3 regions of the Nissabacter sp. SGAir0207 genome follow, and region 2 is predicted to be linked to each of the others. Evidence: predicted binding sites of a transcription regulator. Region 2 holds the regulator's gene; each other region holds the start of a gene.
What was found. Region 2 encodes sigma-54, which starts transcription at its own class of promoters, with help from an activator protein. Its sites were predicted from a motif close to GTTGGCACANNTTTCGCTNT; they were not measured.

Region 1 (7,925 bases), 420 kb from region 2:
AGAGCTTTGCCCACACCCTGCACCGGGTGGCGGAACTCGGCCCCGATCGTCTCAGCGTCTTTAACTATGCGCACCTGCCCACGCTGTTCGCCGCCCAGCGCAAAATCAAGGAGGCGGATCTGCCGACACCGGCGCAGCGGCTGGCCATCCTGCAACAGAGCATCGCCACCCTGACCGGCGCGGGCTACCAGTTCATCGGCATGGACCACTTTGCCCAGCCAGATGATGAGCTGGCAATCGCCCAGCGCGAGGGGCGGCTGCACCGCAATTTCCAGGGCTACACCACCCAGGGCGACGCCGATCTGCTGGGGCTGGGCGTCTCGGCCATCAGTATGCTCGGTGACAGCTACGCGCAGAATGAGAAGACGCTGAAGGCCTACTACGCGCGGCTGGATGCCGGGGAGGACGCGCTGTGGCGTGGGCTGGCGCTAACGCAAGATGATTGCCTGCGACGCGACCTGATCCGCACGCTGATCTGCCACTTCCGGCTGGAGATGCCCGCGCTGGAGCACCAGTACGGCATCCGCTTCCGTGACTATTTCGCGGAGGATCTGGCGCTGCTGGCCCCGCTGGCGGCGGATGGGCTGGTGGAGGTGACGGACGCGGCGATCCGCGTGACGCCGCGCGGGCGCTTGCTGATCCGCAACGTCTGCATGTGCTTTGACCCCTACCTGCGCCAGCAGGCGCGACAGAGCCAGTTCTCACGGGTGATTTGAGGATAGAAAAACAGCCGCATCAGCGGCTGTTTTTTCAATGAAAGAGGCTCATCAGCGCATAACAGAGCACCGCCGCCGCGACCGTTTGCGGGGAGTGGCTGACGGTTGCCGATGTCACTTCAGCGCCTTGCGACAGAAACATCCACACTGCATGAGTCATCGTCTATCTCCCGGTTTAGCGCCTAAATCTTAATACGCCGCACCGGGAAGTAAAGGACAAAAATCGCACAATGTGAGCCGTTGGCGTGCTACTCCATGCCCAGCTCTTTCAGCTTGCGCGTCAGGGTGTTGCGTCCCCAGCCGAGCAGGCGGGCCGCTTCCTGCTTGTGCCCTTGGGTATGGCGCAGGGCGGTGGTCAGCAGGGTGCGTTCCATCTCCGGTTGCGCCTCAGAGAGCAGGTTCTGGTGGCCGGAACGCAGCGCGCGGTCGGCCCACTGCGCCAGCAGCGTCGCCCAGCTATCCGGCAGCGACGGCCCGCCGCTCTCCGGCGCGCTGGTTTCAAACAGTTCGCCCGGCAAGTCCTGAATCAGCACCTCCTGCCCGGCGGCCATCACTGTCAGCCAGCGGCAGGTATTCTCCAGCTGGCGCACGTTGCCCGGCCACGGCAGGCGGGTCAGCGCCGCCTCGGTTTCCGGGTGGAGGTTTTTCGCCTCCACGCCCAGCTCCTTGGCCGCGTCTTGCAGGAAGTAGCGCGCCAGCCGTGGAATGTCCTCGCGGCGCTCGCGCAGCGGCGGTAGATGGACGCGGATGACGTTCAGGCGGTGGAACAGGTCATCACGGAACTTGCCCTCCTGCACGCGCAGCTCCAGGTTCTGGTGGGTGGCGGCGATGATGCGCACATCCACCTTGACCGGCGCATAGCCGCCGACCCGGTAAAATTGGCCATCTGCCAGCACGCGCAGCAAGCGGGTCTGCACATCCAGCGGCATATCGCCAATCTCATCGAGGAACAGGGTGCCGCCGTCCGCCTGTTCGAACCGCCCCTGGCGGATCTGGTTGGCACCGGTAAATGCCCCCTTCTCATGGCCAAACAGCTCGGACTCAATCAGATCCTTCGGGATGGCAGCCATGTTCAGCGCGATAAAGGGCGCCTTGGCGCGCGGGCTGTGGCGGTGCAGCGCATGGGCCACCAGCTCTTTGCCGGTGCCGGACTCCCCGTTGATCAGCACGCTGATCGAGGAGCGCGACAGCCGTCCAATAATGCGGAAGACATCCTGCATCGCCGGCGCTTCGCCGATGATGTCGGCGGTCGGGCCGCTGGCCGGCTGGCTGCGCGGCGGTTGCTGCTGCTCCTGGTAGTGGCTGATGGCGCGCTCTACCAGCGCCACCGCCTCGTCGATGTCAAAGGGCTTGGGCAGGTAATCAAATGCCCCCTGCTGGTAGGCGCTGACCGCCGCGTCCAGATCAGAGTGGGCGGTCATGATAATCACCGGCAGCATCGGGTGGCGCTGTTTAATCTGCTTCAGCAGCGCCAGCCCATCCATTCCCGGCATCCGAATATCTGACAGCAACACGTCAGGGGTTTGAGTGGCAATAGCATCCAGCACTTCACTGCCACTCTCAAAGGTGGAGCAGCTCAGGCCCGCCCCGGTGAGTGCGCGTTCCAGCACCCAGCGGATGGAGCTATCATCATCGACGATCCAGACTATCCCTCGTTGCATAGCAAACCTCACTGGCGAATAGGCAGGTAAACCGAAAATTCGGTATGGCCCGGCCAACTGTTAAATTCAATTTTCCCTGAATTCTGATCGATCAGATTCCGTGCAATGGACAGGCCCAGACCTGTCCCTCCTTCCCGGCCACTCACCATGGGATAGAACAACGTATCCTGCAACAGTGAGGGCACGCCCGGCCCGTCATCCTCAATATCGATCCGCGCGGCCAGACGATAACGTACGCCGTGCAGCGTGATCTGGAAGGCGGTGCGGGTTCTGATGGTAATGGTGCCACCCTGTTCACCCAGCGCCTGCAAGGCATTGCGGGTGATGTTCAGCAGCACCTGTTCAATCTGATCCGGATCGTGCGCCAGTTCCGGCAGGCTCGGGTCATAATCCTTGACCAGCGTGACATTCGCGGGCTTCTCCAGCGACACCAATTGGCAGACCCGTTCGGCCACCTGATGGATGCTCTGGGTAATGTGCTGCCCGGGCCGCTGAGGCCCCAGCAGGCGGTCCACCAGATTGCGCAGGCGGTCGGCCTGCTCAATGATCACCTTGGTGTACTCATTCAGCATCGGGTCGGGCAGCGCCTTTGACAGGAGCTGTGCCGCGCCGCGCAAACCGCCGAGGGGGTTTTTAATCTCATGGGCCAGCCCGCGCACCAGATCGCGCGCGGCGACCTGTTGGGCGTGCTGCAACTGCTCCTGGCTCAGGCGGCGGAGGTTATCCATCGGGGCCAGTTCCAGCAGAATAAATCCTTCCGGCAACGCTTGTGCGGTCAGGGAGAAGATGTGCGCGCGCCCATCCACCACCAGTGTCACTTCGTTGTCGGTAAAACCTTGCCCGGCATTGAGGCTCTCGCGCATCAGTCCGATGTTCAGCGAAAAGTAGCCCAGCAATTCGGGGAGGGGAGTGCCAAACAGCTTGCGCGAGCTTTGCGCCAGCAATTGCTGCGCGGCCGGGTTGGCATAGTGAACGGCGAGCTCCTCGTCCAGCAGCAGGATGCTGTTGATCAGGGAGTTCAGGATCTGCCCAGCATCGGGCAGCTTGCCAGTTGCCATAAAGCAGTCTCCTGCACCAGAGTGGTGCGAATTATCTGTCCTGGCGGTAATTATTACCGATTAGCGGAATATTGCAGGCAAGAGCGTGGAGAAAAAAGCCCATCCGAAGATGGGCTGAAAGTTTCCACGGCAACAAAAAATCGTCTGACCTGGGCGATTACACGCTGTAGTAGAGTTCGAACTCAACCGGGTGCGGCGTCATGCGCACGCGGTCCATCTCTTCTTTGCGCAGCGCGATGTAGGCATCGATGGAGTCATCGGTGAATACGCCGCCACGGGTCAGGAACTCGCGGTCTGCATCCAGGCAGGCCAGCGCTTCTTCCAGGGAACCGGCCACTTTTGGAATTTCTGCTTCTTCTTCCGGCGGCAGGTCATAGAGGTTTTTGTCCATCGCATCGCCCGGGTGGATCTTGTTGATGACGCCATCAAGGCCAGCCATCAGCAGGGCAGCGAACGCCAGGTACGGGTTGGCAGCCGGATCCGGGAAGCGGGCTTCAATGCGGCGCGCTTTCGGGCTTGCCACCACCGGGATACGGATGGAGGCGGAACGGTTACGGGCGGAGTACGCCAGCATGACCGGTGCTTCATAACCCGGGACCAGACGCTTGTAGGAGTTGGTGGTCGGGTTGGCGTAGGCGTTGATCGCTTTCGCGTGTTTGATGATGCCGCCGATGTAGAACAGCGCCATTTCAGACAGGCCGCCGTACTTGTCGCCCGCAAACAGGTTGTTGCCATTTTTGGACAGCGACATGTGGCAGTGCATACCAGAGCCGTTGTCACCGAACATCGGTTTCGGCATGAAGGTCGCGGTCTTGCCGAATGCGTGGGCCACGTTGTGTACCACGTATTTGTAGATCTGGATCTCGTCCGCTTTCTTGGTCATGGTGTTGAAGCGGGTTGCCACTTCGTTCTGACCAGCGGTCGCCACTTCGTGGTGGTGCGCTTCAACCACCAGGCCCATCTCTTCCATGGTCAGACACATGGTGGAGCGCAGGTCTTGGGAGGAGTCAACCGGCGGAACCGGGAAGTAGCCGCCTTTCACGGCCGGACGGTGGCCTTTGTTGCCGCCTTCGTATTTGGTGGAGGAGTTCCAGGCGCCTTCGATGTCATCGATGGCCACGTGGGAACCGGCGATGCTGCTGCCGAAACGCACGTCGTCAAACAGGAAGAACTCCGGCTCTGGCCCGAACAGCACGGTGTCGGCGATGCCAGAGGAGCGCAGGAACTCTTCGGCGCGCTTGGCGATGGAACGCGGGTCGCGGTCATAGCCCTGCATGGTGCCCGGCTCAAGAATGTCGCAGCGAATAATCAGGGTTGACTCTTCGTAGAACGGGTCAAGCACCGCGGTGCTGGCATCCGGCATCAGCACCATGTCGGATTCGTTGATGCCTTTCCAGCCGCCGATGGAAGAACCATCAAACATTTTGCCTTCTTCGAAGAAGTCAGCGTTTACCTGGTGGGCTGGAATAGTGACGTGCTGCTCTTTACCTTTGGTATCAGTGAAACGCAGGTCAACGAATTTCACTTCATGCTCATTCAGCATCGTCAAAACATGTTCAGCGGACATACTAGTTTCTCCCGGATTTTTTTGTCGTCGTGGAACGAATTCCCGTTGCAGAGTAGCGGCTCGCCTTTTGCCAGGCGTTTCACCCTGATTCGCTTTTCGCTCTGTGTAGATATAAGCGAGAAGTGTGCCAACTTTTCGAAGCGCTGATTTATCCCTCTTTTCGTGCCTTTACTCCCCCACCAGTATGCACCAGCATGGGATTTTTGCACCAAAAAGGTGCGTACGGGCGAAAAGTGTGCGCTGTTTTGGTGCGCAAAAGGGCGAATTTGTAAACATTGCACCGTGAAAGGGATCACAAACTAACCGGAGTCATGTTGTTTTACGTTGTGCGATGTGATCTTGTTTAGAACCTCGATTAATACGTGTACAATAGCGCGCTATTTCTAATGCCTGAGGCAAAGCTGTGATCGAAAATTTGCGTAACATCGCCATTATTGCGCACGTTGACCATGGGAAGACCACCCTGGTTGATAAGTTGCTGCAACAGTCCGGTACCTTCGACGAACGTACTGAAGCAACCGAGCGTGTAATGGACTCCAACGATTTGGAGAAAGAGCGTGGGATTACCATCCTCGCAAAAAACACCGCCATTAACTGGAACGACTACCGCATCAACATCGTGGATACCCCAGGGCACGCCGACTTCGGCGGCGAGGTAGAGCGTGTGATGTCCATGGTAGACTCGGTGCTGCTGGTTGTTGACGCAATGGATGGCCCGATGCCGCAGACCCGTTTCGTGACCAAGAAGGCTTTCGCCAACGGTCTGAAACCTATCGTGGTCATCAACAAAGTTGACCGCCCGGGCGCGCGTCCGGACTGGGTTGTCGATCAGGTGTTCGACCTGTTCGTTAACCTGGATGCGACTGACGAGCAGCTCGACTTCCCGGTGATCTATGCTTCTGCGCTGCAGGGCATCGCGGGCACCGACCACAATGACATGGCGGAAGACATGACCCCGCTATATCAGGCGATCGTTGACCACGTTTCTGCACCGAACGTTGACCTCGACGGCCCGCTGCAGATGCAGATCTCCCAGCTGGACTACAACAACTACCTGGGCGTAATCGGCATCGGCCGCATCAAGCGCGGTAAAGTGAAGCCGAACCAGCAGGTTACGGTTATCGACAGCGAAGGCAAAACCCGTAACGGTAAAGTCGGTAAAGTACTGGGCCACCTGGGCCTGGAGCGTATCGACACCCAACTGGCTGAAGCTGGCGACATCGTTGCTATCACCGGCCTGGGCGAGCTGAACATCTCCGACACTATCTGCGACCCGCAGAGCGTGGAAGCGCTGCCAGCGCTGAGCGTGGATGAGCCGACCGTGACCATGTACTTCAACGTCAACACCTCGCCGTTCTGCGGTAAAGAAGGTAAGTACGTCACTTCCCGTCAGATCCTTGAGCGTCTGAACAAAGAGCTGGTGCACAACGTGGCACTGCGCGTGGAAGAGACCGAAGACGCTGACGCGTTCCGCGTTTCCGGCCGTGGCGAACTGCACCTGTCGGTGCTGATCGAAAACATGCGTCGTGAAGGCTTCGAGATGGCCGTATCCCGTCCGAAGGTTATCTACCGCAAAATCGACGGCCGCACGCAAGAGCCGTTCGAGAACGTGACGCTGGACATCGAAGAGCAGCATCAGGGTTCTGTGATGCAGGCGATGGGTGAGCGTAAGGGCGACGTCAAGGACATGATCCCTGACGGCAAGGGCCGTATCCGTCTGGATTACCTGATCCCGGCACGTGGCCTGATCGGCTTCCGTACCGAGTTCATGACCATGACCTCTGGTACTGGTCTGCTCTACTCCACCTTCAGCCACTACGACGACGTGCGTCCGGGTGAAATCGGCCAGCGCCAGAACGGCGTGCTGATCTCCAACGGCCAGGGCAAGGCAGTGGCATTCGCCCTGTTCAGCCTGCAGGATCGCGGCAAGCTGTTCCTGGGCCACGGTGCGGAAGTGTATGAAGGCCAGATCATCGGTATTCACTCCCGTTCCAACGACCTGACCGTGAACTGCCTGACCGGTAAGAAACTGACCAACATGCGTGCGTCCGGTACGGACGAAGCAACGGTTCTGGTTCCGCCGATCAAGATGTCCCTGGAGCAGGCTCTGGAGTTCATCGATGACGACGAACTGGTGGAAGTGACCCCAACCTCCATCCGTATCCGTAAGCGTCACCTGACCGAGAACGACCGTAAACGTGCAAGCCGCGGCCCGAAAGAGGGTTAATCCTCCGCCGCCTCGCTGCATGAGACAAAAAGGACGCCTTAGGGCGTCCTTTTTTTATGCCCGCACTTCCCGTCTGGGATCTTTCCTGCATTTCCGTCCGCCTTTCGCCCTGTTCAGGGCTAAACTTTCCCGCTACAGTGGAAAACCGCATCGCAAAATCAGGAGTGTGCCATGTTGTATATCTTTGATTTAGGGAATGTGATTGTTGATATCGACTTCCGGCGTGTACTGGGCGTGTGGAGCAACCTGAGCGGCGTGCCGCTGGCCGCCCTGAGCGCCGGATTCACCCAAGGGGACGCCTTCCACCGCCATGAGCGCGGCGAGATCAGTGATGAGGAGTTCGCCGCGCTGCTGTGTGACGAGCTGGGCATCGCGCTGAGCTACGAGCAGTTCTCCGCCGGCTGGCAGGAGGTGTTCGTTGGCCTGCGCAAAGAGGTGATTGCCATCATGCAGCGCCTGCGCCAGCAGGGGCATCGGGTGGTGGTGCTCTCCAACACCAACCGGCTGCACAGCACTTACTGGCCGGAACAGTACCCGGAGGTACGCGCCGCCGCCGATGCCATCTACCTGTCGCAGGAGCTGGGTATGCGCAAGCCGGAGCCGCGCATCTACCAGCATGTGCTGCAACAGGAGGGGGTAAAGCCCGATCAGGCGGTCTTCTTTGATGACTCGCTGGACAATGTCGAGGGCGCGCGG
Region 2 (7,925 bases):
GATGCTGACGCCGCGCGCCCACTACACCACCCGCATCAGCGGGGGCAAGGGCGCGGTGCGCGAGGTGTGTGACCTGATCCTGCTGGCGCAAGGGAAGCTGGAGGACGCCGTCGGGCTTTCAATATGAGCAGAGCAAAGTTTCTGATTACCCTGCTGCTGGCGCTGGCCGCGCTGGTACTGATTGGCTGGAACCTGGCCGATGAGGATGAGGCGGCACCGACGGCGGCCATCAACACCCAGGACCCGACCTACCAGAGCCAGCACACCGTTACCGTGGTCTACGACCCGACCGGCAAGCTGAACTACAAGCTGGTGGCCGATGACGTCAAATATTACACGGCGGAGGAGCTGAGCTGGTTCACCAACCCGGTGATGACGCTCTATGACGCCAATACCGTCCCGACCTGGTCGGTGCGCGCCGATCGCGCCAAGCTGACCAAGGATCGGATGCTCTATCTCTATGGGCATGTTGAGGTCAACAGCCTGACCGCGACCTCGCAGTTACAGCGGATCAAAACGGACAACGCCCAGGTCAACCTGGTGAGCCAGGATGTCACCTCGGATGATGAAGTGACCCTCTACGGAGCCGCTTTCACCTCCAAGGGCATGAAAATGCGCGGCAATTTGCGGACCAAAACAGCACAGCTGATCGAAAAGGTAAACACCTACTATGAAATCCAGACTTCAAACCCCGCTCCGTAACCTGCTGGTTGCCAGTTCGCTTCTGGCTGTGAGCGTGCCGGCCCTGGCGCTGAAAGATGACACCAGCCAGCCGATCCACATCGACTCCGCCCAGCAGGCGCTGGACATGGAGGGCAACACCGTGACCTTCACCGGCAACGTGGTGGCGAAACAGGGCAGCATCGAGATCAAGGCCGACAAGGTGGTGGTGATCCGCCCGCAGGGGCAGCAGGGCAAGGAGGTGATTGAGGCCTTCGGCAACCCGGCGACCTTCTACCAGTTGCAGGACAACGGCAAGCCGGTGAAGGGCCACTCGCAGAAGATGCGTTATGAGCTGGGAAATGACTATGTCATCCTGACCGGCAACGCCTATCTGGAGCAGCTCGACAGCAATGTGAAGGGCGACCGCATCACCTATCTGGTGCAAAAACAGCAGATGGAAGCTTTCAGTAACGAAGGCAAACGTGTTACCACTGTGTTAATCCCGACCCAATTGCAGGACAAAGGCACCCCGTCCAGCGGACAGAAGAAGAGTAACTGATCACTTATGGCTACCCTAATTGCAGAAAACCTCGCCAAGGCGTACAAAAACCGTAGAGTGGTGGAGGACGTCAGCCTGAAGGTGCACTCCGGCGAGATCGTCGGCCTGCTCGGCCCGAACGGCGCGGGCAAGACCACCACCTTCTACATGGTGGTGGGGATTGTGCCACGTGACGCTGGCCGCATCGTGATTGATGACGAGGACATCAGCCTGCTGCCGCTGCACGCGCGCGCGCGCCGCGGCATCGGCTACCTGCCGCAGGAGGCCTCGATCTTCCGCCGGCTCAGCGTCTATGACAACCTGATGGCGGTGTTGCAGATTCGTGAAGACCTCACCAGCGAACAGCGCCGTGACCGCGCCGAAGAGCTGATGGAGGAGTTCCACATCACCCACCTGCGTGACAGCCTTGGGCAGGCGCTGTCAGGCGGTGAGCGCCGCCGGGTGGAGATCGCCCGCGCGCTGGCGGCCAACCCGAAGTTTATCCTTCTGGATGAACCCTTTGCGGGGGTGGACCCCATCTCCGTAATTGACATAAAAAAAATCATTGAGCACCTGCGCGACAGCGGGCTCGGCGTGTTGATTACTGACCACAACGTGCGCGAGACCCTCGACGTCTGCGAACGCGCCTATATCGTCAGCCAGGGGCGACTGATCGCCCACGGCTCCCCAAGCGATATTCTGGCCGATGAGCAGGTGAAACGCGTCTATCTGGGTGAAGAGTTCCGTCTCTGATCCACTTTTGCGTTGTTACCAGTAAGGGAAACCAGATCATCCTATGAAGCAAGGTTTGCAACTCAGGCTTAGCCAGCAACTGGCCATGACTCCCCAGCTCCAACAGGCGATCCGCTTGTTGCAGCTCTCAACGCTAGAACTGCAGCAGGAGATTCAACAGGCATTAGAGAGCAACCCCCTGCTGGAGCAGAGCGATATCCACGAGGAGATTGACGCCAAGGAGACCACCGACAGCGAGGCGCTGGACACCCGTGAGGCGCTGGAGCAGAAGGATATGCCGGAAGAGCTGCCGCTCGATGCCACCTGGGACGAGATCTACACCGCTGGCACCCCTTCTGGCACCGGCACCGACTACAGCGATGACGAGCTGCCGGTCTATCAGGGCGAGACCACCCAGACCCTTCAGGACTACCTGATGTGGCAGGTGGATCTCACCCCCTTCTCCGACACCGATACCGCCATCGCCACCTCGATTGTCGATGCGGTGGATGACACCGGCTACCTGACGGTAACGCTCGAGGAGATCCTGGAGAGCATGGGTGACGAGAATGTCACCCTCGAGGAGGTGGAGGCGGTGCTGAAACGCGTGCAGCGCTTCGACCCGATTGGCGTGGCGGCGCGTGACCTGCGCGACTGCCTGCTGATCCAGCTTTCGCAGTTTATCCCTGACACCCCCTATCTGGCCGAGGCGCGGCTGATTGTCAGCGAACACCTGGATCTGCTGGGCAACCACGATTTCCGGACGCTGATGCGCTCGACCCGGCTAAAAGAAGATACACTTAAGGGGGCGATGCTGCTGATCCAGTCGCTGGATCCGCGCCCCGGCCAGTCCATCAACACCGGCGAATCTGAGTATGTGATCCCCGATGTGCTGGTGCGCAAGCACCAAGGGCAATGGGCGGTCGAGCTGAATGCTGACAGCATCCCCCGGCTCAAAATCAACCAGCAATATGCGGCGCTGGGCGGCACGGCCCGCAACGACAGCGATGGCCAGTTCATCCGCAGCAACCTCCAGGAGGCCAAATGGCTGATCAAGAGCCTGGAGAGCCGCAATGAGACGCTGCTCAAGGTGACGCGCTGTATCGTAGCGCAGCAACAGGCCTTTTTCGAGCATGGCGAGGAGTACATGAAACCGATGGTGCTGGCGGACATTGCCCAGGCCGTGGACATGCATGAATCCACCATCTCGCGCGTCACCACGCAGAAGTTCCTGCACAGCCCGCGCGGTATTTTTGAGCTGAAGTACTTCTTCTCAAGCCACGTCAGCACGGACAGCGGCGGGGAGGCCTCCTCGACTGCCATCCGGGCGTTGGTGAAGAAGCTGATTGCGGCGGAAAATCCCGCCAAACCTCTGAGCGACAGCAAGCTGGCGACCCTGCTCTCCGATCAAGGGATCATGGTTGCCCGCCGCACAGTCGCAAAATACCGAGAGTCTTTGTCCATCCCGCCGTCGAACCAACGCAAACAACTGGTTTGACCTAAACAGAGAAGGAAGACATTATGCAGCTCAACATCACCGGCCACCACGTTGAAGTCACTGATGCCCTGCGCGATTTCGTCAGTACAAAATTTGCCAAGCTTGAGCAATTTTTCGACCGAATCAACCAGGTTCATGTGATACTCAGCATGGAGCGAGTGCAGAAGGTGGCGGAAGCCACCGTGCACGTCAATGGAGGCGAGTTGCACGCCACCTCGGAACATGAAGATATGTATGCGGCCATCGACGGCCTGATTGATAAGCTGTCACGGCAGCTCAATAAACATAAAGACAAGTTGAAACAACACTAAGACTCACTGTAGCCAATCGCGCTACATCACCTGACCATCGGCCCTTCACCCTGCGGTGACGGGCCGATAAGCCATCAGGCGTGACCCAAGCGCTTAAGTGAAAGATGAGATGATAAACGACTCAATCATGCAATTAAGCTCTGTGCTCAGCGCAGAGTGCACCAAAAGCGGCGTCCACTGCTCCAGCAAGAAACGCGCCCTCGAGATCATCAGCGAACTGGCGGCGAAACAGCTGAACCTGCCGTCGCAGGCGGTGTTCGATGCCGTCCTGACCCGGGAGCGCATGGGCAGTACCGGCATCGGCAATGGCATCGCCATCCCGCACGGCAAGCTGGAAGAGGACACGCTGCGCGCGGTGGGCGTTTTCATCCGCCTGGATCAGCCGATCGCCTTCGACGCCATCGACAACCAGCCGGTTGACCTGCTGTTCGCCCTGCTGGTGCCTGCCGACCAGTGCAAGACCCACCTCCATACGCTGTCGCAAGTGGCGAAGCGTCTGGCGGATAAGAGCGTCTGCCGTCGGCTGCGCGCCGCGCAGAGCGATGAAGAGCTGTACCAGATCATTACCGAGTAGCCTGCTGCCGGTAACACAACGCCAAGAGTGAATTGCCAGGGGGAGTGACACATGGTGCTGATGATAGTCAGCGGCCGTTCCGGTTCAGGTAAATCCGTTGCCTTGCGTGCGCTGGAAGATATGGGGTTTTATTGCGTCGACAACCTGCCGGTGGTGCTGCTGCCGCAGTTGGCGCACGCGCTGGCGGAGCGCAACACCTCGGCGGCAGTGAGCATCGACGTGCGCAACATGCCGGAGACCCCGGAGCTGTTTGAGCACGCGATGGCCCAGCTGCCGGAGAGCTTCTCGCCGCAGCTGCTGTTCCTTGACGCCGATCGCAACACGCTGATCCGCCGCTACAGCGACACGCGCCGCCTGCACCCGCTCTCCAGCCGCAACCTCTCGCTGGAGAGTGCGATTGACGAGGAGAGCGAGCTGCTGGAGCCGCTGCGTTCCCGCGCTGACCTGCTGATCGACACCTCCGAGATGTCGGTGCATGAGCTGGCGGAGATGCTGCGCACCCGCCTGTTGGGCAAGCGCGAGCGTGAGCTGACGATGGTATTCGAGTCGTTTGGCTTCAAGCACGGCATCCCGATTGACGCCGACTATGTGTTTGACGTCCGCTTCCTGCCCAACCCGCACTGGGACCCCAAACTGCGGCCGATGACCGGTTTGGATCGCCCGGTGGCGGCCTTCCTCGATCGCCATACGGAAGTGCATAACTTTATCTACCAGACCCGCAGCTACCTGGAGCAGTGGTTGCCGATGCTGGAGACCAACAACCGCAGCTACCTGACGGTCGCCATCGGCTGCACCGGCGGCAAGCATCGCTCGGTCTATGTGGCGGAGCAGCTGGCCGACTACTTCCGTTCGCGCGGGAAGAATGTGCAGTCCCGCCACCGCACCCTGGAAAAGCGCAAATCATGACGGTCAAACAGACGGTGGAGATCAAGAACCGGCTCGGGATGCACGCCCGGCCGGCGATGAAGTTGTTTGAGCTGGTGCAGAGCTTCGACGCCGAGGTGCTACTGCGCAACGACGCGGGCGTGGAGGCGGAGGCCAGCAGCGTGATTGCGCTGCTGATGCTGGACTCGCCAAAGGGCCAGCACATTGAGATCGAGGCCAGCGGCCCCGACGAGGTTAACGCGCTCAATGCGGTGATTGAGCTGATCAACTCCGGCTTTGACGAAGAGTAAGCGCTAGCTCCGGCTCAGGCAGTCAATGGCGATCGCCTTGAAGCTGGGGAAGTCCCGGCTGCCGAGCAGGCGGCTGACCGAGCGCTCACGCACGAAGGTCACGAACAGATCGTAGATGGCGATCGCCTCCTCATAATCCGCCTTGCTGATCGCCAGCAGAAATATCACCTGCGCTCGCTCCCCCTCCCCCCAATCGATGCCCGGTGGGCAGATCACCGTCACTACCACCGTGCGGTGGGCTTGCAGCCCCAGCGAGTGCGGCAGCGCGATGCCGTCGCCCAGTAGCGTGGAGACAATCGCCTCGCGCTCCACCACCGAGTCATGGAATGCTGGCTCGACCACCCCCTCACGCGCCAGCTGGTCGCAGACCCGGCGGAACAGCGCCGCCTGGCTCAGCGTCTCCTCCAGCAGCAGGAAGTGCTGCGCGTCAAAGAACTTCTCCAGCATGTAGGGGCGGGTGCGATCCACCAGCACCAGCTTGCCGAGTTGCTCCAGCTGGTACTCCGTCGGGAAGGGCGACATTACCACCACCGGCTTGCCGCGCTCCGCCAGCCGGGCGTTGGAGATGATGAAATCCTCCCCACCTCGTCCAGCATCTCATACTCGCGCAGGGAGATGACGCGGGTGATCACCAGTTGCGGGTATTTGCGGCTGACCTGCGCCTGAATCATGCGGATGGTGGAGTTGCCGGTGTCGCACACCAGCAGCACCTGCGGGTGGCGCTGGTAACCGATGTTGTAGTGCCGCTCCAGCCCGACGCCGATGTGCAGCACCAAAAAGCCGATCTCATTCTCGCTCAGGCTGTAGGGGGTGTACTTCACCCAGCTGGAGATGGCCGCCAGCGTCACGTCGTAGGCCATCGGGTAGTGCTGCTTGATGTTGGCCAGCAGCGGGTTGGGAATGGCTATTTGGTATTTGATGCGGGTGATCATCGCCTTGATGTGGGTCAGCAGATCCAGCCGTAGCTGCGCGTCGCCCTGAAGGTCATAGTTGTAGTAGGCGCTGATGTAGCAGAGCAGATAGTTGACCAACCCCTCCTCGTCGTCGGCGTTAATCTCCGTCGGTGCCACCTCCTGGCTGCGCCGGGCGGCGATGTTGACACGCAGGTAAGCCTCCTCGGCCGGGGCCAGCTCCTTGCCCGTCCACTGGCGCAGGTCAGCCGCCAGCCCGCTGGAGACCTGCCGCACGCACGCTTCCCCCTCATCTGCCGTGAAGTCAGCGAGCGGGTAGCCCTCGGCGATGCGCCGCAGCGCCACCGCGCCATACAGCGTCAGGTACTCTTCCCCCTCATCCGTCAGGCGAATACCGGCCTGCGCCAGCCGGTAGTGCAGGGCATCGGCCAGCGCTGGCATCTGCGCCAGCGCCAGCGCCTCCGGCGTCAGCAGCGGGTGCGCGTCATTCTCGCCGCGCAGCCGGAACAGCAGGTCGGTCAGGCAGGCGCGGATCGCCGTCTCTGGCCCGAACAGCTTCATGCCGTAGCGCGGCTTGGTTTCGATGTGCAGGGAGTAGCGGCCGAGGTGCTCGCGCACCTCGGCCATGTCATTTTGCAGCGTGCCCCGGCTGACGAACCACTCATCCGCCACATCCTCCAGCTTCAGCGAGAAGGCGGAGGTGAGGAAGCGCACCAGCAGCGCCTGCACCCGCTCGGCGGCGGTGCGCGGCAGTTGCCGCACCGGTCGGCTGGGCTGGCGCAGCGAGGCGAAGCGGGCGGCGTCATGCACCTGCAACTGGTAGCCGCTCCCGCGCGTGTGCACCAACTGCGCGCCATACTTGCCGAGGATCTCGTTAAGCGCGGTGATGTCGGTGCGCACCGTGCGGGTCGAGACGTCGAGACGTTTTGCCAGCTCGTCCTGCGGCAGGATCTCATCCTGCAAGGCATCAAACAGATGGGACAGACGTTGATAGGGAAAACGCACCATAATCCTTCCATTGTTACGGGTCAGCCACAGGCGCGCCGCGCCGGGAAAACCAGAGTGTGCCATGCGCGCTGGCGGGCGGCTAGCCCACCAGCGCCCGCATCTGCGCCAGCAGCCCCGCCACCTGCGCGGGCCGCGTGTCGCCGCTGTCGCTGTCGATGATGGCGCTGTAGACGTGTGGGATCACCTTGCTGACGCCCGCCTCCAGCGCGATTGCCACGATCGGCGTGAAGTTCTCCATGTCGATGCCGCCGGTTGGCTCCAGCCAGAAATCCTGCGCCGCACAGGCGCGCGCCACTGCCACATACTCCTCCCGGCAAGCCAGCCCCTGCATCGGGAAGTACTTCACCGAGCTGCCGCCCATCTCTTTCAGCATGGCGATGGCGCTCTCCACCGGCACTATCGCGTCACTCTGGCGGCTGCTCAGCGGCCCAGTGGAGATCTTCACCCAGCCCACGCGGCCGGTGGGCGACACCAGCCCGTTGACCACCGTCTCCCCCTGCCCGAGCAGCGCCCGG
Region 3 (7,925 bases), on a different contig from region 2:
CTGCAACGCCTGAATCGGCCCGTAGAACACATCCACATTGCGGAACTCCAGCATCGGCGTCATGCCGCATCCTCCTCGTCAGCGCCCAGATAGGCGGCAATCACCCGGTCATCATGCTGGATCTCGCGCGGCGTGCCTTGGGCAATCACGTTGCCGTGGTCCAGCACGATGACCCGGTCAGAGATCTCCATCACCATGCCCATGTCGTGCTCAATCAGCAGCACCGTGGTGCCGTGCCGCTCGCGCAAGGCGCGGATGATGCGGCTCAGCGCCAGCGTCTCCACCGGGTTGAGGCCAGCGGCCGGCTCATCCAGACAGAGGATCTCCGGCAGGGTGCACATGGCGCGGGCAATCTCCAGCCGCCGTTGCTGGCCGTAGGAGAGGGTGCCGGCCAGCCGGTTGGCGCACTCCACCAGATCCACCACCTCCAGCCAGTAGAACGCCTGATCGATCGCCCGGCTCTCGGCCCGCCGGTAGCCGGGCGTATTGAATACCCCGGCCAGCAGGTTGCGGTTGACGCGCATGTGCTGCGCCACCAGCAGGTTCTCCACCACTGACAGCTCCCGAAACAGGCGGATATTCTGGAAGGTGCGCGCCAGCCCGGCGCGGTTCACCAGATGGGTGCCGCCAAACATTTTGTACCAGATGCGTTTCCCGAGCTGCGCGGGTGCAGCAGGTCGGCCGGGTGCAGTTTCGCCCCGAGCACTTGGATCACGTCCGTGGTGCGGGCGTGGGTATGCAGCCGGATCGCGCCGCCGGTGGCGCGGTAGAAGCCGGTCAGGCAGTTGAACACCGTGGTCTTGCCCGCGCCGTTCGGCCCAATCAGTGCGGTGATGGAGCCGCGTCCCACCTCGAGGCTGACGTCATTCAGCGCGCGGATGCCGCCAAAGTGCATCATCAGCCGCTCGACCTGCAAAATGGCGTCACTCATGGCGCCACCCCCTTGCGGATGGCATAGCCGCTGCGGCTGGTGCGCACCAGCCCGCGCGGCCGCCACATCATCATCATCACCATCAATACGCCAAACAGCAGCACGCGGTACTCCGCGAAGCTGCGCAGCAGTTCCGGTGCCACTGTCAGCACAAAGGCCGCCAGCACCACCCCAAGGGTCGAACCCATTCCGCCGAGCACCACAATCGCCAGGATCAGCGCCGACTCAAAAAAAGTGAAGGAGGTGGGATTGACGAAGCCCTGATAGCTGGCGAAGAACACCCCGGCGATGCCAGCGGTGGAGGCACCGAGCATAAAGGCGGAGAGCTTGACCAGCACATGGTTCAGCCCCAGCGAGCGGCAGGCGATCTCATCCTCGCGCAGCGCCTCCCACGCGCGGCCAATTGGCATCCGCGTCAGCCGGTGCTTGATATAGAGCACCAGCAGCACCACCAGACAGAGCACGGCGTAGATAAAGATAAACTTCAGGTTGGGGTTGTAGCTGATGTTGAGGAACTCATGGATTGGCGTGCCGCCCTCGCGCGCGCGGCGGCCAAATTCCAGGCCAAGGAAGGTCGGGGAGGGCACCGAGATGCCATTCGGCCCGCCGGTCACCGCCAGCCAGTTGTTCAGCACCAGCCGGATAATCTCCCCAAAGCCCAGGGTGACAATCGCCAGATAGTCGCCGTGCATCCGCAATACCGGGAAGCCGAGCAGCGCCCCGGCGGCGGCGGCCATCAGCGCGCCGAGCGGCAGCATTGACCAGAAGCCCAGCCCAAGGTGCTGGTAGCCGAGCGCCAGCCCATATGCGCCAATCGCATAGAAGGCGACGTAACCCAGATCAAGCAGGCCAGCCAGCCCCACCACGATATTCAGCCCCAGCCCCAGCAGCACATAGATCAGCCCCAGTATCGCCACCGTCAGCAAGTATTTGGTGGCGACGAACGGGAACAGCGCCGCCAGAAGCACCAGCAGCGGGATAACCCAGCGCAGCCGCGAGCGGTAACCCACCTGCCGCACATAGACCCCGTCGCCCTCGCCCTCAAACTTGGTGAGGAAACGCCCACCACGGCGGGTCTGCAACAGCAGGCTGAGCAGCAGGCGGCCCAGCGCCACCACGGCCACAATCAGTGCCACCCGCCGTGGCTCGGTGTGGTAGCTATAGCCATCCAGCACCACGCCCACCACCGGGCCGAATACCACCAGCGCAATCAGCCCGGCGACCACCGCGTCCAGCACACTCTGTTTGATGTCCACGCCTTCGGCGCGTTGATTCTGTGTCATGGCGGCTCCTTACACCTTGGCGACCAGCGGCCGTCCCAGCAAACCCTGCGGACGGAAGATCAAAATCACCACCAACAGCGAGAAGGAGAAGACATCCTTGTAGTCGGAGTTGACCAGCCCGGCGAACTGCGCCTCTGACACGCCAAGCAGCAACCCGCCCAGCATCGCGCCCGGCAGTGAGCCAATGCCGCCCAGCACCGCCGCGGTAAAGGCCTTGATGCCGATGATGAAGCCGGCATAGAAATCAAAGGTGCCGTAGTTGAGGGTGATCAGCACGCCAGCCAGACCGGCCATCGCCGCGCCAATCACAAACACCAGCGAGATGACGCGGTCAGTGTTGATGCCCAGAATCGAGGCCATTTTGCGATCCTGCTGGGTGGCGCGGCAGATGCGCCCCAGCCGGGTATAGCGGATCACCCAGGTCAAGATCGCCATTCCGGCCAGCGAGGCGACCAGAATAAACACCTTGGTGTAGGTGAGCTGCACCACGCCATCCCCCAGTTGCAGGCGGAACACGCCGCTCAGCAGGGTCGGGATACCCTGTTGGTTCGGCCCCTGACTGAGCTGGGCGTAGTTTTGCAGGATCAGTGACATGCCGATCGCCGAGATAAGCGGTGCCAGCCGGGTGGAGTTGCGCAGTGGCCGGTAGGCGATGCGTTCAATCACCCAGCCATAGACGGCGGTCACCCCCAGCGTGAAGACCAGCGTGCCGAGCATCAGCAGCGGGAAGGAGTGCAGGCCGAAAGAGCTGAGCAACGCCAGCGCGATGGCGCACAGGTAGGCGGAGATCATATAGACCTCGCCGTGGGCAAAGTTGATCATGCCGATGATGCCGTAAACCATGGTGTAGCCGATGGCGATCAGGCCATACACCGCACCGAGCGTCAGGCCATTTAGCAACTGTTGTACAAAGAGAGCATCCATAGGGATCAGTCCGCCAGTTCAGGCAGGCCGCACGACGCGGCCTTGGGAGGGGGGAGGCCCCGGCTGCTTGCCGGGGCGTGGCGCATCAGAGCTGGTGATAGTGGCCCTTGTCATCCCACTGGTAGACCACGTAATCCGACACTTTGAGGTCACCCTTGCCATCCCAGGCTTTTTTGCCCATCACTGTGTCAACGCTGTTGGCCTTCAGCCACTCGGCGGCCTTGGCGCTGTCCTCACTGCCAACCGCATTAAACGCGGCGGCGATCGCCTGTACGGAGGCGTAGGCATAGAGGGTGTAGCCCTCCGGCTCAAAACCGCTGGCGCGGAATTTGTCGATCACCGCCTTGCCTTCGGGCAGGGTGCGTGGGTCGTTGCCGAAGGTCATCAGCACGCCGTTGGTAAATTGTGGGCCGCCGGCGGCGGTGACCATCTCCTCCGTCACCACGCAGTCACCGGAGAAGAACTTCGCCTCCACGCCCTGTTCACGCATCTGGCGCACCAGCGGGCCAGCCTCGGGGTGGCAGCCGCCAAAGTAGACCACGTCGGGCTTCAGCGCACCCATCTTGGTTACCAGCGCATTGAAGTCCTTCTCGCCACGCGACAGCCCCTCATACATCACCGCCTTGACGCCGCGCTTGTCCAGCACCGCGCGGGTGGCATCCGCCAGCCCCTGCCCATAGGTGTCTTTGTCATGGATCACCGCCACCCGCTTCGCCTTCAGGGTATCGAGAATATAGTTGGCGGCAATCGCGCCCTGCTGGTCATCGCGCCCGCACATGCGGAACATGCCGGTCATGCCGCGTTCGGTGATCTGCGGGTTGGTGGAACCGGGGGTAATGCTGATGATGCCAGCCTCGTCATAGACCTCGGAGGCGGGCATGGTGGAGGAGGAGCAGAAGTGGCCCACCACTGCCGCGACATGGGATTGATCCACCAACCGGTTGGCGACCGCCACGGCTTGCTTCGGTTCGCAGGCATCATCACCCTGCACTAGCGTGATCTTCTCGCCTTTGATGCCGCCGGCGGCATTGATGTCTGCCGCCGCCTGCGAGGCACCTTTCCAGTATTGCGCGCCATAGGTGGCGTTTGGCCCGGAGAAGGGGCCAGCGACGCCGATGACAATATCGGCATGGGCAGGGAATGCGCTAACTGCGGCAGAGACCATCATCACCAGGGAGAGTTTTTTTAGGGTATGGGACATTGTTGAATTCCTTAGCTCTGAAAAAAGCGGAACGCCGGAGTGCGGCGCGGAAACGTACTAATGCCATAACGCGTGCGTTGCGAGATTGCGGTGAAGCGCAACGGTGAGTAAGCAAAAAGCCCGCCACCTCGTGAGCCGGGCATCACATTGCCGCCATGCAGGGCAGCAGGATGGGGCTGGAAGCAGAGGGGAGAGTCCTGGATGCAGGAGAAGATGACTGCGTCCGTCGCAGTCCTGCCGTGATGTCACGCCACCACAGCCTAGCCGAGTGCTGCAAAATTGTGCACTGAATAAAAACAAAAGCTTGAAGCAGGTAAAAAAATCGCTTTATTTTGGTGCGTTTTGCTACCGGGGTGAGATAAAAGGGAAAGGCTGTTCAATCATTGTAAATATAACGTCAATTTCTGCGCCGATAATGTAACCACCTTTTTCACCTTTGACGTGCCACCTGCCTCAACCGATTCCGCCAAGGCTGACAGTGCCCTCATTTATAGGGATTTTTTCGCCTGCTGCCGTTTTTCCCCGGATTCGGAATTGCCCTAAAACCGGTGTACCCGCCTTTTTTTCCTGTTGTGACACAGATCCTGTACTACAGTTAATTCTTGTGTAGGCAAGATATTAATCTGGCTTTATGTCATAAGTGCATTTTTAATTCTTTTTTCATCATTTTAGAAAGAGAAAAGTGCGTAACTGCACAAGCATTTAGTGACAGGCTGGAAGCCAGGCCGGCCTTCAACCAACAGGACAGGGGAGTTAATGATGACCAGGCGACACAAGCAGGCTCACGAGGAGAAGAAAGCGGAGAGCCGTCTCGTTGAGGAAGCCTCCATTCCCCTTGCCCAGGAGAAGCTGGACGTCACCAAACAGCAGGTTGTCAGTGGCCGGGTCACCGTGACCCGCAAGACCGTGCATCATGAGCATCCGATCAATGAGATGCTGCGCCATGAGCAGGTCGAGGTACAACGTGTCCCGAAAGGGGAGCGCGTGGATACCATGCCGACAATCCGCGAAGAGGATGGCGTTACCATCATCCCGGTGGTTGAGGAGGAGATTGAGGTGATTCGCCGTCTGGTGCTCAAGGAGGAGCTGCATATCAAGAAAGTCGCCATACACAAGCCGTTTCAGGATAGCGTTACGCTTCGCAGTCAGGAAGTGTCTATTGATCGGCAAGAGGATGAGTAACCGGCATCTTCGTCTTACCAATCCGCTAAAGCAAAAGAGGAAACTATCATGGCACACGAAAAAATCGTTACCCTTTTTGATACGACTCAACAGGCCGAAGCAGCACGTAAAAATCTTATCAAAGCCGGTTTCCCTGATGATGATATCAACTTGATCAGTGGAGAAAACCTTCAGCACGAAGGCAAAGCTATCCGCCATCCGAGCATCTGGCAGCGCCTGTTTGGCACCGATGTTGAGGAAGATTACGCAGACGTGTACACCCGTGCGATGGATACCGGCGGCGTAATCCTTACCTTGCGCGCCGATGAAGATGATGCCGCCCGTGCGATGGGCATTCTGGATCGCCATCAGGCTGTTGATGTGCCGTCCCGTAAAACCGGTCTGGCAGATACCGGCCTGACCACAGGTGCGACCGCAGCAACAGGCGCTGTTGGGGCCACGGGCACCGCTGCTACTACCCATACTGACGCCGTTCACACCTCCCTGACCGGGGATGAGAGTGAAGAAGAGATCCTGCGTCTGGCGGAAGAGAACCTGGAAGTCGGCAAGCGTCTGGTGAAAGAGGGTTCTACCCGCGTTCGCCGTTACGTGACCACTGAAGACGTCACTGCCGAAGTGGCGCTGCGCGAGCAGCACGCTGACATCTTCCGCCGCGCGGTGGATGAGCCAGCCTATCTGGGTGACATCGACTGGTCTGAGAAAGTGGTTGAAGTGACTGAAACCCACGAACAGCCAGTGGTGAACAAAACTGCCAAGATTGTGGAAGAGGTGGTCGTGCGTACGGATGAGTCCGAACGTGTTGAAACCATCAACGATACCATCCGTCGCCAAAATGTGGACGTTGAGCATGTCGATCACACTGACAAAGATGTGCTGCACACGGATAAAACCGCAGGTGTCGCTGGCACAGCGGGCGTAAATACCGGTGCCTCCACCACTACCGGCAGCACAACCACTGGCACTACCACGCCGGGTTCTGCCACCACTGGTACGGCTGGCTTCACTTCTGATGCCAACACCCCGCCGGCCAGCACTTCGCCGGGCCTGACAGAACCGGCAACGCCATTTACGACTAAGTCTGATAAATCTGACCCACTTAAATCAGATGGCGTAATCAATAATCCGAAAAAATAGGATTAGTTTTCTAATAATATCCTTCGCGATTAAACGAACCACCTCAAGCCACCCCAACGGGTGGCTTTTTTTATGTGGTGGGTATGCATTCAGGCAATGGGGTTTATTCCGAAAATAAGCATGAAAAGTATTGCGTGATATTTTACAAATATCAGTTTCATTAATGGAATAAAAGATAAGTGAAGTGAAATTTTATATTTTAAGATATTGAAATTTATGGTTAATGCTCAGTATTTTTCACTTTTTATACAGTGAGGTAAACGGGTTTCCATTAATCATAGGTAACGCTGGTAGGGAGTGAAAGGGTTGGGATAAACGAACATAAACGACAAATTACTTGTCAGTTCAAAGGCATCAATTTAAGTTAGCCGCCGTAATCAGTGTTGAATATTCAGGTGTACGCCGGGAGCGACCACCGTTTTTGCTATGACTGATACAAAATTGGATGCCTTTTTGGCCTTTAAGTAACCAGGGTGATTGTCGCCATGTTTGGCAAGGAAAGTATATGGATCTGAATGCAACGCTGTCAGCCGGTGCGCCGGTTTCCGAAACTCCCTCTTGGACTGCACAAAACGAGATGCCGGTTCAAACCGTCACGCCGGTATTTATCGGCAACTTCATTCGGCAGGATGGCCAGAGCGGCTCCTCCCTGACCCGCATCGCTGACTGGCAAGCGTTCAACCAACACTTTAAGGGCGCAGAGTGCCGCGACCTGATGCAGGCAGAATTCCAGGAATTCGCCATGATGGTCTCGGTCAAAAAGGATGGCCAAGACGTCAACTTCGTGATGAACCCCTACACGCTGTTTATCCAGCAGGCGATCATGAACTGGCAGGATGGCAGCCTGGCGCTTTGCTATGGCGAAGATGAGATCATGGGCATGGCGGAGCGCTCCACCTTCCCGCTGCCGGCCAACGCCGGTTTCCTGTCAGAGTTGATGGAGCAGGTGGGCACCCCGGCGCTGACCAGCTACCACGCCGTGCGCCACTACTTCGCGCAGGGCGGCAACGCCTGCTACGTGCTTTCCGTGGACGATCCGACGCAGGCGGACTGCGCCGCCCTCGCGGAGATGATCATCCACCAGCCGGAGATTGACCTCTGCTGCTCGCTGCTCAGTGCCGAATTCAATCCAGTGCTGCAACTGGCCTTGCCGGTACAGGCACCGCTGTTTACGGCCGAAACCTTCCCGTATGAGCGTGCCGCCTGGTATCAGGACGAAGAGGAGATCACCCTGTTCGCGCCCAACGATGCGGCAAACGTCACCCTGATG

Region 1: glnA (glutamate--ammonia ligase) is a predicted target of sigma-54. The motif match lies at 5,115-5,134, and genes of this name have one in related genera.
Region 3: C1N62_RS20350 (branched-chain amino acid ABC transporter substrate-binding protein) is a predicted target of sigma-54. The motif match lies at 4,448-4,467, and genes of this name have one in related genera.

Annotation. Positions count from the first base shown of each region.
Region 1 covers NZ_CP028035.1:3,856,990-3,864,914, reverse strand. The annotation lists gene hemN (oxygen-independent coproporphyrinogen III oxidase) at 1-716, shown strand, start outside; gene C1N62_RS17375 (YshB family small membrane protein) at 751-858, opposite strand; gene glnG (nitrogen regulation protein NR(I)) at 965-2,377, opposite strand; gene glnL (nitrogen regulation protein NR(II)) at 2,386-3,435, opposite strand; gene glnA (glutamate--ammonia ligase) at 3,593-5,002, opposite strand; gene typA (ribosome-dependent GTPase TypA) at 5,406-7,229, shown strand; gene yihX (glucose-1-phosphatase) at 7,401-7,925, shown strand, end outside.
Region 2 covers NZ_CP028035.1:3,437,356-3,445,280, forward strand. The annotation lists gene kdsC (3-deoxy-manno-octulosonate-8-phosphatase KdsC) at 1-127, shown strand, start outside; gene lptC (LPS export ABC transporter periplasmic protein LptC) at 124-702, shown strand; gene lptA (lipopolysaccharide ABC transporter substrate-binding protein LptA) at 671-1,222, shown strand; gene lptB (LPS export ABC transporter ATP-binding protein) at 1,229-1,954, shown strand; gene rpoN (RNA polymerase factor sigma-54) at 1,998-3,431, shown strand; gene hpf (ribosome hibernation promoting factor) at 3,455-3,742, shown strand; gene ptsN (PTS IIA-like nitrogen regulatory protein PtsN) at 3,840-4,316, shown strand; gene rapZ (RNase adapter RapZ) at 4,368-5,222, shown strand; gene npr (PTS phosphocarrier protein NPr) at 5,219-5,491, shown strand; partial or broken gene C1N62_RS15490 (transcription antiterminator) at 5,495-7,410, opposite strand; gene C1N62_RS15495 (KDGP aldolase family protein) at 7,490-7,925, opposite strand, start outside.
Region 3 covers NZ_CP028037.1:249,007-256,931, reverse strand. The annotation lists gene C1N62_RS20370 (ABC transporter ATP-binding protein) at 1-63, opposite strand, end outside; partial or broken gene C1N62_RS20365 (ATP-binding cassette domain-containing protein) at 60-931, opposite strand; gene livM (high-affinity branched-chain amino acid ABC transporter permease LivM) at 928-2,214, opposite strand; gene C1N62_RS20355 (branched-chain amino acid ABC transporter permease LivH) at 2,224-3,138, opposite strand; gene C1N62_RS20350 (branched-chain amino acid ABC transporter substrate-binding protein) at 3,224-4,303, opposite strand; gene C1N62_RS20345 (YsnF/AvaK domain-containing protein) at 5,096-5,521, shown strand; gene C1N62_RS20340 (YsnF/AvaK domain-containing protein) at 5,570-6,655, shown strand; gene C1N62_RS20335 (hypothetical protein) at 7,161-7,925, shown strand, end outside.